Regions from separate parts of the Variovorax sp. MPBD4-3 genome, predicted to be linked through region 3. Evidence: predicted binding sites of a transcription regulator. Region 3 holds the regulator's gene; each other region holds the start of a gene.
What was found. The regulator sigma-54, encoded in region 3, starts transcription at its own class of promoters, with help from an activator protein. The targets are predictions, from matches to a motif close to TGGCANGNAANCTGCTTT.
Positions count from the first base shown of each region.

Region 1: a site for sigma-54 is predicted at 1,259-1,276, ahead of AC1RVW_RS17785 (TorF family putative porin). Genes of this name have one in related genera too.
Region 2: a site for sigma-54 is predicted at 1,395-1,412, ahead of AC1RVW_RS26780 (transglutaminase family protein). Genes of this name have one in related genera too.

Region 1 covers NZ_JBXASW010000029.1:50,523-53,792, reverse strand. The annotation lists gene AC1RVW_RS17790 (YifB family Mg chelatase-like AAA ATPase) at 1-1,102, opposite strand, end outside; gene AC1RVW_RS17785 (TorF family putative porin) at 1,319-2,185, shown strand; gene glnK (P-II family nitrogen regulator) at 2,253-2,591, shown strand; gene AC1RVW_RS17775 (ammonium transporter) at 2,621-3,270, shown strand, end outside.
Region 2 covers NZ_JBXASW010000070.1:6,570-9,839, reverse strand. The annotation lists gene AC1RVW_RS26785 (DNA internalization-related competence protein ComEC/Rec2) at 1-1,345, opposite strand, end outside; gene AC1RVW_RS26780 (transglutaminase family protein) at 1,486-3,270, shown strand, end outside.
Region 3 covers NZ_JBXASW010000032.1:12,263-15,532, reverse strand. The annotation lists gene lptB (LPS export ABC transporter ATP-binding protein) at 1-387, shown strand, start outside; gene AC1RVW_RS18515 (RNA polymerase factor sigma-54) at 408-2,015, shown strand; gene AC1RVW_RS18510 (phospholipase D family protein) at 2,026-3,270, shown strand, end outside.

The DNA.
Region 1 (3,270 bases), on a different contig from region 3:
AACCCAGGTAGCCGCAAGGGCAGGGGTTCATCGCGGCGATCAACTGGAATCTGGCCGGGAATTCGGCACTCCGGGCGGCGCGGGCAATGGTGATGGTGCCGGTTTCCAGCGGCTCCCGCAGCGCCTCCAGCGCCGAGCGGGCGAATTCCGGAAACTCGTCCAGGAAGAGAACGCCGTGGTGCGCGCGCGAGATCTCTCCGGGCCGGGGCGGAGAACCGCCACCTACGAGTGCCACCGCGCTGGACGTGTGATGCGGCGCAGACGTGGGCCGGAGCATCCAGCGCTCCGTCGCGAAGCGGCCGCCCAGGCTGGCCACCGCCGCGCTCTCGAGCGCCTCCTCGATGCTCATGGCCGGCAGCAGCCCCGCGAAGCGCTGCGCGAGCATCGACTTGCCCGATCCCGGCTCGCCCATCATCAGCAGGCTGTGGCCGCCGGCCGCGGCGATTTCCAGCGCGCGTTTGGCGCCCGCGTGCCCCTTGACGTCGGCCAGGTCGGCGTAGCGCGGTGCGCTGGCGCCGGGCGCCGCACGGATCCGCGCCCAGCCGTCGGGCGGCGGATCGGGCCATTGCGAGGCGGCCTCGGTGTCGACCACGAACTGCCGCACCACATCCAGCAGATGCCGTGCGCCATAGACCTCGCCGTCGGGCACCAGGGCGGCCTCGTGCGCACTGTCCAGGGGCAGCACCAGCCGCGTCGCCACGCCGCGCGTGTGCAGGGCCAGCGCCATGGCCAGGGCGCCGCGCACCGGCCTCAGCTCGCCCGAGAGCGACAGTTCGCCCGCGAACTCGTGTCCGGCCAGCCTGGCGCCGTCGATCTGCCCGCTGGCCGCGAGGATGCCCAGCGCGATGGGCAGGTCGAAGCGCCCGGAGTCCTTGGGCAGGTCCGCGGGGGCCAGGTTCACCACTATCTTCTTGTTGTTGGGGTATTCGAGCCCCGCGTTCTGGATGGCCGAGCGCACGCGTTCGCGGGCTTCCTTGACCTCGGTTTCCGCCAGGCCGACCAGCGTGAAGCTGGGCAGGCCGTTGGCCAGATGCACCTCGACCGTGACACTGGCCGCTTCCAGCCCCAGCAAGGCTCGGCCCTGCACCAAAGACAAACTCATTTCTCTCCCTGTCCCCAAGATGGTGCGTCCATCTGTGGTGTGTCCGCGGTGGTGCGAACCTGTTGAAAGCCGCAACCGCTCGAAACAAGCGTTGTAACGATTTCGCTCACAACACGACGCGGGCGAGTCGCATGGGGCACAGGTATTTGTGCAGTTTGGCACGCTCCCTGCTTTGAGCCTCTCAGGTCCAACAACACACTTGCGAGGAGTTTCCCGATGACGCACCGTACCGCCGCCAAGGCGATGATCGTTCTGGCCGCTGCATTGACCGCTTCGGGCGCAGCCCTGGCCCAGGCGACGACCGATGCCCCGGCCGCCGCGCCCGCCCCGGATTTCACGGGCAACGTCTCGCTGACCACGAACTACAAGTTCCGCGGCCAGGACCAGGACATGATCGGCAAGAACGACTACGCCAAGACCAAGGGCTTCAAGCCCGCGATCCAGGGCGGCTTCGACTACGCCTTCGGCAGCAGCGGCTTCTACGTGGGCAACTGGAACTCCAGCGTCAACTGGCAGAAGGGCAACAGCATCGAGAGCGACATCTACGGCGGCTACAAGTTCAAGGCCGGCCCGCTCGACATGGACGTGGGTGCGCTCACCTACATCTACCCGGGCAACTCGGCGGGCAACACCACCGAGCTGTACGTCGGCGCGACCTATGCCAACGAAACCTTCGGTTCGTTCACCGCCAAGTACTCGCACACCGTGTCGAAGGACTACTTCGGCTACGCCGGCAACAAGGCCGGCTCGGGCCTGAAGGGCACCAACACCGGCTACCTGAACCTGTCGTACAGCAAGGAAATCGTGCCCAAGGTCACGCTGAAGGCGGCCGTGGGCTACACCAACATGTCCAGCGACATCCGCAGCCTGGGCTACAAGAGCTACGTGGACTACAACGTGGGCGCGAGCTACGACTTCGGCAACGGCCTGTCGCTGACCGGCTCGGTGCAGGGCGCCAACAAGAAGAGCTCGTACCTCGCGGTGTCCAACCCGGGCATCGACCTCGGCTTCGGCCCCATCGGCCAGACCACCTACTCGCCGAACAAGGCGCGCTTCATCCTCACGCTGACGAAGACGCTGTAAGCAGCAGAACAACGAGATGCGGCCCAAGCTGCCGCATCGTTTCATTTCCATCCAAAGGAGAAAACTCATGAAGCTGGTCACAGCCATCATCAAACCGTTCAAGCTCGACGAGGTGCGCGAAGCACTGTCGGCCATCGGCGTGCAGGGGATCACCGTCACCGAGGTGAAGGGCTTCGGACGCCAGAAGGGCCACACCGAGCTCTACCGCGGCGCGGAGTACGTGGTCGACTTCCTGCCCAAGGTGAAGATCGAGGCGGCCGTCTCCGACGACCTCGTGGATCGCGTGATCGAAGCCGTCGAAGGCGCCGCCCGTACCGGCAAGATCGGCGACGGCAAGATTTTTGTCTACAACCTCGAGCAGGTCGTTCGCATCCGCACCGGCGAAACGGGCCGCGAAGCCCTCTGATCGAGTCCTGGCCCGAAAGAACAACGATTATGAAAAAACTGCTTGTCTCTCTTGCGCTCGGCTTGAGCGTGCTTGCCGCCGGTACTTCCGGCTTCGCACAGACCCCGGCAGCGCCTGCTGCCGAGGCACCGGCCGCAACGGCTCCCGCAGCGGCAGCGCCCGCCGCGGCGGCTCCGGCCGATGCAGCCGCGGCACCCGCCGCAGCGGCGCCCGCGGCAGCGCCCGCCGCTGCGCCGGCTCCGAAGATCGACTCCGGCGACACCGCCTGGATGCTGACTTCGACCCTCCTCGTGATCCTGATGACCATCCCCGGCCTCGCGCTGTTCTACGGCGGCCTGGGCCGTTCGAAGAACATGCTGTCGGTGCTGATGCAGGTCTTCGTGATCTTCTCGCTCATCAGCATCCTGTGGGCCGTCTACGGCTACAGCCTGGCCTTCTCGGGTGACGGCAACTTCTTCGGAGGATTCGACAAGATCTTCATGAAGGGCATCACGCAGGAAACCTTCGGTGCGCTGACCACCATTCCCGAATACGTGTTCGTCGCCTTCCAGGGCACGTTCGCGGCCATCACCGTGGCGCTGATCGTCGGCGCCTTCGCGGAGCGCGCCAAGTTCTCGGCCGTGCTGCTGTTCTCGGTGCTTTGGTTCACCTTCAGCTACGTGCCGATCGCCCACATCGT
Region 2 (3,270 bases), on a different contig from region 3:
CCTGCTGGAACAGCAGCAGGCTCAGCGGCGCGAGCGCCAGCGTGATGACCCATTGCTCGCGAAAGAAACCCAGCAGCCGTGCCGAAGCCCGCGCGCGCGGCTCGCCGGGCACCGACGCATCGGTGGCGAACAGCACGCCCACCGCCACGAAGCTGAGCCAGAAGCCGGCCTGCATGAGCGCCCATGGGTCGAGCGCCACCACCACCGCCGCGGTCAGCAGCCACACATGCGGCCAGGGCCAGCGCCGCCCGGTGAGCCGCAGCGTGGCGACCGTCGCGAGCATCCACACCGTGCGCTGCGACGGCACGCCCCAGCCGCTGAAGAGCGCATAGAGCCCCGCCAGCAACACGCCGCCGACCAGCGCGGCCTGCTGCGCGGGCAGGCCCAGCATCAGGCGCGGGCAGCGCCGCCACAGCCAGCCAACGACATGGGCCGCCAGCCACGCGAACATCGTGACGTGGAGGCCCGAGATCGACATGAGATGCGCCACGCCGGTGGCACGGAACACATCCCAGCCCGCGCGGTCGATGGCCTGCTGGTCGCCCGTGACCAGCGCCGCGATCACGCCGGCCCGCGCGCGGTCGGGCACGCGCTCGAAGATCGCGTCGCGCACGGCTTCGCGCGCACGCTCGACCGGATGCCGCCAGGTGACGGCGATGCGCTTCGGCGCGGCATCTCTCGCACCGGTGCGCACATAGCCATTGGCCTGGATGCCCTGCTCCCAGGCCCACAGCTCGCCGTCGAAGCCGAAGGGATTGACGTTGCCGTGCGGCGCCTTGAGGCGCACGGCAAGCTGCCATCGCTCGCCGGCGTGCACGGAAGCGACCGGGCTCGCGGACGCGGCCTTGCCGGCGGATGAGCGCCCCCACAGCCCCGTGTTCTCCGCATACCAGCCGAGGGAGACATGGCCTGGAACCACCAATGGCTCGCCGACGGACGCATCGGCCCAGCGCGCGGACTCCACATCGAGCCGAAACCGCGTCCCGGCTTCGTTGCGTTGCGGCATCTCCGCGATCACGCCCGTGACCACAAGGTCGCGCCCTTCGAGCGCCGGTGCCAGCGCGCCGCCCGCGTAGACCACCGCGCGCCAGCCCGCCAGCCCCGCCCCGGCCATGGCTCCGCAAAGCAGTGCGAGCACCATGGCCGGCAGGCGCCGTTCGATGAAAAAAGGCCGGCGCCATCGCCCGAGACCCGCCACGGCCGCCAGCAGCAAGACGGCATAGACCCATGCGGGCCAGAGCGACGGCTGCTGCAATTGCAGGGCCGCGCCCAGCAGCGATCCGCCCAATGCGGCGAAGCCTCGCGACCCGCCCACGGCATTGCCCGACGCGTGAAATCGCGTCATGAAAGAACGTCCGTACACATGATGCAAACCCTCCCCGACTCACGCTCAGTGGCGCGTTAATTGCTAAGCATCTCGGCTAGTATGCGTCTCACCAGAGACATCTTTCCGATGCAATCTGCCAGTACTGCACACAAAAACGCATGTCTATCCACGCCGCTCTACACCACGTCACCCATTACAAATACGACCGCCTGGTGCAGTTGGGCCCTCAGGTCGTGCGCTTGCGTCCCGCGCCGCATTGCCGCAGCAACGTCATCTCGTATTCGCTGCGGGTCGAACCCGCGGAGCACTTCGTCAACTGGATGCAGGACCCGTTCGCCAACTACCAGGCGCGGCTCGTGTTTCCCGAGAAGACACGCGAGTTCAAGGTCACTGTCGACCTCGTGGTCGAAATGGCGGTCTACAACCCCTTCGACTTCTTCCTCGAGCCGCAGGCGGAGAACTTCCCCTTCAAGTACACGGCCTCGCAGGCCGAGGAGCTCGCGCCCTACCTCGTGGCCGACCCGGTCACGCCGCTGCTGGAGGCCTACCTCGACAAGGTCGAGCGCAAGGAACAGCGCACCATCGACTTCCTGGTCGGCATCAACCAGCAGGTGCAGAAAGACGTCAACTACCTGATCCGCATGGAGCCCGGCGTGCAGACGCCGGAAGAAACGCTGGCCAACGGCAGCGGCTCCTGCCGCGACTCGGGCTGGCTGCTGGTTCAACTGCTGCGCCACTGCGGACTGGCCGCGCGCTTCGTCTCGGGTTACCTGATCCAGCTCACCCCCGACGTGAAGGCGCTCGACGGCCCGAGCGGCACCACGGTCGACTTCACCGACCTGCACGCCTGGTGCGAGGTGTTCCTGCCGGGCGCGGGCTGGATCGGCCTCGACGCCACTTCGGGCCTCTTGGCCGGCGAAGGCCACATTCCGCTGGCCTGCACGCCCACGCCATCGAGCGCCGCGCCCATCGAGGGCGGCGTGGACGAATCCGAGGTCGAGTTCGGCCATGAGATGAAGGTCACGCGCATCTACGAATCGCCGCGCGTCACCAAGCCCTACACCGAAGAGCAATGGGCCGAGGTGCTGACCCTCGGCGACGCGGTCGATGCGCGCCTGAAGGCCGGCGACGTGCGCCTCACCATGGGCGGCGAGCCGACCTACGTGGCCACCAGCGACCGCGACGCGCCCGAGTGGAACACCGACGCCCTCGGCCCCACCAAGCGCGGCTACGCGACCGAGCTCGTGCACAAGCTGCGCGCCGAGTACGGCAAGGGCGGCTTCCTGCACTTCGGCCAGGGCAAGTGGTATCCGGGCGAGCAGCTGCCGCGCTGGGCGCTGTCGATCTTCTGGCGCGCCGACGGCCAGACGCTGTGGCACGACCCCGAGCTGTTCGCGGACGAACGCTTTCCCACCCACTACACCAGCGAAGACGCACGCCGGTTCACCACCGTGCTGGCGCACAAGCTCGGCCTGACCGAGCGCTACATCCAGCCCGGCTACGAAGACATCTACTACTACCTCTGGCGCGAACGCCGCCTGCCGGTGAATGTCGACCCCTTCGACTCGAAGCTCGACGACGAACTCGAACGCGTTCGCCTGCGCCGCGTGTTCACGCAGAAGCTCGACGCGGTGATCGGCTACATGCTGCCCATCGAGCCCGGCAATGCGAACAGCGACGCTCCCGCGCTGGCGGGCCCGGCCTGGAAGACCGGCCCCTGGTTCCTGCGCGACGACCGGCTCTACCTGATTCCCGGCGACTCGCCGATGGGCTACCGCCTGCCGCTCGACTCCCAGCCTTGGGCCAGCAAGGGCGACTACCCCTACCTGATCGAGCGCGACCCGACCGCGCCGCGCGGCGCACTGCCGAGCGCGGCCGATTACCGCGCGCGCTACACCGCGGGCGCAGCCGCCGCCGGTGCTGGTGCCGCCGCCGGTGCCGCC
Region 3 (3,270 bases):
ATGGAAGAGCGCCTGTCCGAACTGCTGGCCGACCTGCGCGTCGACCACCTGCGCGATTCGCCGGCGCTGGCGCTGTCGGGCGGCGAGCGCCGCCGCGTCGAGATCGCACGCGCCCTGGCCACCCAGCCGCGCTTCATCCTGCTGGACGAGCCCTTCGCCGGCATCGACCCGATCGCCGTCATCGAAATCCAGCGGATCATCAGCTTCCTGAAGGAGCGCGGCATCGGCGTGCTCATCACCGACCACAACGTGCGCGAAACGCTGGGCATCTGCGATCACGCGTTCATCATCAGCGACGGGCATGTGCTGGCACAAGGTACGCCCTCGGAGATCGTCGACAACGCCGAGGTACGCAGGGTGTACCTGGGCGAACACTTCCGCATGTAAGGAAGGGTCGGGTTCTCCACATGAAGCAAGGGCTGTCCCTTCGCGTCTCGCAGCACTTGGCGTTGACGCCCCAGCTGCAGCAGTCGATCAGGCTGCTCCAACTCTCCACGCTCGAACTGAGCCAGGAAGTGGAGCAGATGCTCGACGAGAACCCCTTCCTCGAGCGCACCGCGGAAGAAGCGGCGCGCGAGGAGTTCGGGCTCGACACCGCCGACGCGCCCGCGGCGCGCGATGACGGCAGTGACGGTGGCGACGGCGAGAGCGACTTCACCCCGCCGCCTGCCAGCACCTCCACCGTCTCGACCGAGACCAGCACCACCACCACGGCCGACTCCGACGGCCCCGCCGCCGAGATCGCCGAGCGCGAGCCCGACTGGGAAGGCGACGGCACCGTCGACATGGCGCCCGACGACAGCGAGTGGGGCAGCGACGCTCCCGCGCGCCAGAACAACCTGGGCGACGACGAGCGCGCCGACGCCACCGAACTCGCGCGCAGCCAGGAATCGCTGCAGTCGTTCCTGCACCGCCAGGCGCTGAGCCTGCGCCTGAGCGAGAACGACAGCGCCGCGCTGCGCTTCCTGATCGAGTCGCTCAACGACGACGGCTACCTCGAAGATTCCCTGCCCGCGCTGGCCTCGGGCCTGGCCGGCGACGACAACGACCAGTTCGACGACCTGGTGCACCACTTCCAGGTGGCGCTCGGCCTGCTGCAGAGCCTGGAGCCGGTGGGCGTGGGCGCGCGCGACCTCGGCGAATGCCTGAGCATCCAGCTGCGGGCGCTGGCCGCCGAGGACGACGACGAGGACGAAGAGCAGGCACAGGTCTACAAGACCGCCATCGCCATCTGCAAGCAGCCGATGGAACTGCTCGCGCGGCGCGACTTCAAGCGCCTGGCCACGCTCACCCGTAGCAGCGAAGAGCTGGTGCGCTCGGCGCTGCAGGTCATTGCGCGGCTGGAGCCCAAGCCGGGGCGCCGTTTCGTCGACGTCGAGCGCAACATCGTCATTCCCGACGTGATCGTCACCAAGACCGGACGCGGCACCAACGTCAAGTTCCGCGTCATGCTGAATCCCGAGGTCATGCCGCGCCTGCGCGTGCACGACATCTATGCCGGCGCGCTCAAGTCGCACAAGGGCGAGGGCAGCCAGGCGCTGTCGCAGCGGCTGCAGGAGGCGCGCTGGTTCATCAAGAACATCCAGCAGCGCTTCGACACCATCCTGCGCGTGAGCAACGCCATCGTCGAGCGCCAGAAGAGCTACTTCGTGCACGGCGAACTGGCCATGCGCCCGCTGGTGCTGCGCGAAATTGCCGACGAACTGGGCCTGCACGAATCCACCATCTCGCGCGTGACCACCGCCAAGTACATGGCCACGCCGTTCGGCACGGTCGAGCTGAAGTATTTCTTCGGCTCGGCGCTGGGCACCGAGACCGGCGGCAACGCGTCGAGCACGGCGGTGCGCGCGCTGATCAAGCAGTTCGTGAGCTCCGAGAGCATCAAGAAGCCGCTGTCGGACAGCCAGATCTCCGAGATGCTGAAGGAGCAGGGCATCGAGTGCGCGCGCCGCACCGTGGCCAAGTACCGCGAAGCCTTGCGCATCGCGCCCGCCAATCTGCGCAAGGCCCTGTAGAAAGCCTTCGATGAGCCGTCTCCCGATGTCGCGCTGGGGCCATTGGGTGATCGCTTTGCTGGCCGTGCTGCTGTTCAGCGGCTGCGCCACCCTGCCCGACGAGGCGCCGCGCCCGCCCACCAAGGCCATGGCCGTGTCGCCCGACACCGCGCTCGGCAAGCTCGCGATCGCGGCCCAGCCCGACCCCGACCTGAGCGGCTTTCGCCTGATGCCCGGCGGCGACTTCGCCTTCGCCACCCGCATAGAGCTCGCGCGCCGCGCCCAGCGCACGCTGGACGTGCAGTACTACCAGATCGAGAACGACGAGACCGGCCGCTACCTGCTGCGCACCCTGCGCGACGCCGCCCTGCGCGGCGTGCGCGTGCGGGTGCTCATGGACGACCTCTACACCTCGGGCGAAGACGAACTGCTGCTCGGCTTTGCCGCCACGCCGAATGTGGAGCTGCGGCTGTTCAACCCGTTCCCGGCCGGGCGCAGCAGCCTGGTCAGGCGCTTCGCGGCTTCGCTGTTCGACTTCAGCCGCGTGAACCGCCGCATGCACAACAAGCTGTTCGTCGCCGACGGCGCGATGGCGGTGGCGGGCGGGCGCAACATCGGCAACCAGTACTTCACGCGCACGGCGGGCGAGAACTTTCTCGACCTCGACACCTTCGTGACCGGCGCGCTCATTCCCCGGCTCGGCAGCCTGTTCGACCAATACTGGAACAGCACCTATGTGCGCCCCGTGCAGTCGGTGGTGGCGAGCAGCCTTTCGCGCGAGGAACTGCAGCGCCGCTTCGACGCCGCCACCGGCGCCGACACCACCCCGCCGCCGCCGCCGCCCGCGCCCAACGACCTGCTGGGCTACAGCCCGATCGCCGACGACCTGAACGCCGGCAGGCTGGGCCTGATCTGGACCCTGGCCGAGGCCTATGCCGACTCGCCCGACCGCGTGATCGGCAAGACCGCGTCGTACGGCGGCGTGCCGCTGCTGGACGTCGACAGCGTGCGCTACAACGTGGTCGAGCAGATGCGCCGCGCGCGCGCCGAGGTGACCATCGTCTCGCCCTACCTGATTCCGGGCGCCACGGGGCTCGAGGTGATGCGCGAGATCCGCGGGCGCGGCGTGAAGATCAGCGTGGTCACCAATTCGCTGGCCGCCACCGACGAGCCGCTGGTGCACACCGCCTACCGCCGCTACCGGCCCGACATGCTCAAGCTCGGCGCCGACCTGTACGAGCTGAGCTCCACGCGCACCCGGCGCAGCGTGCGGCTG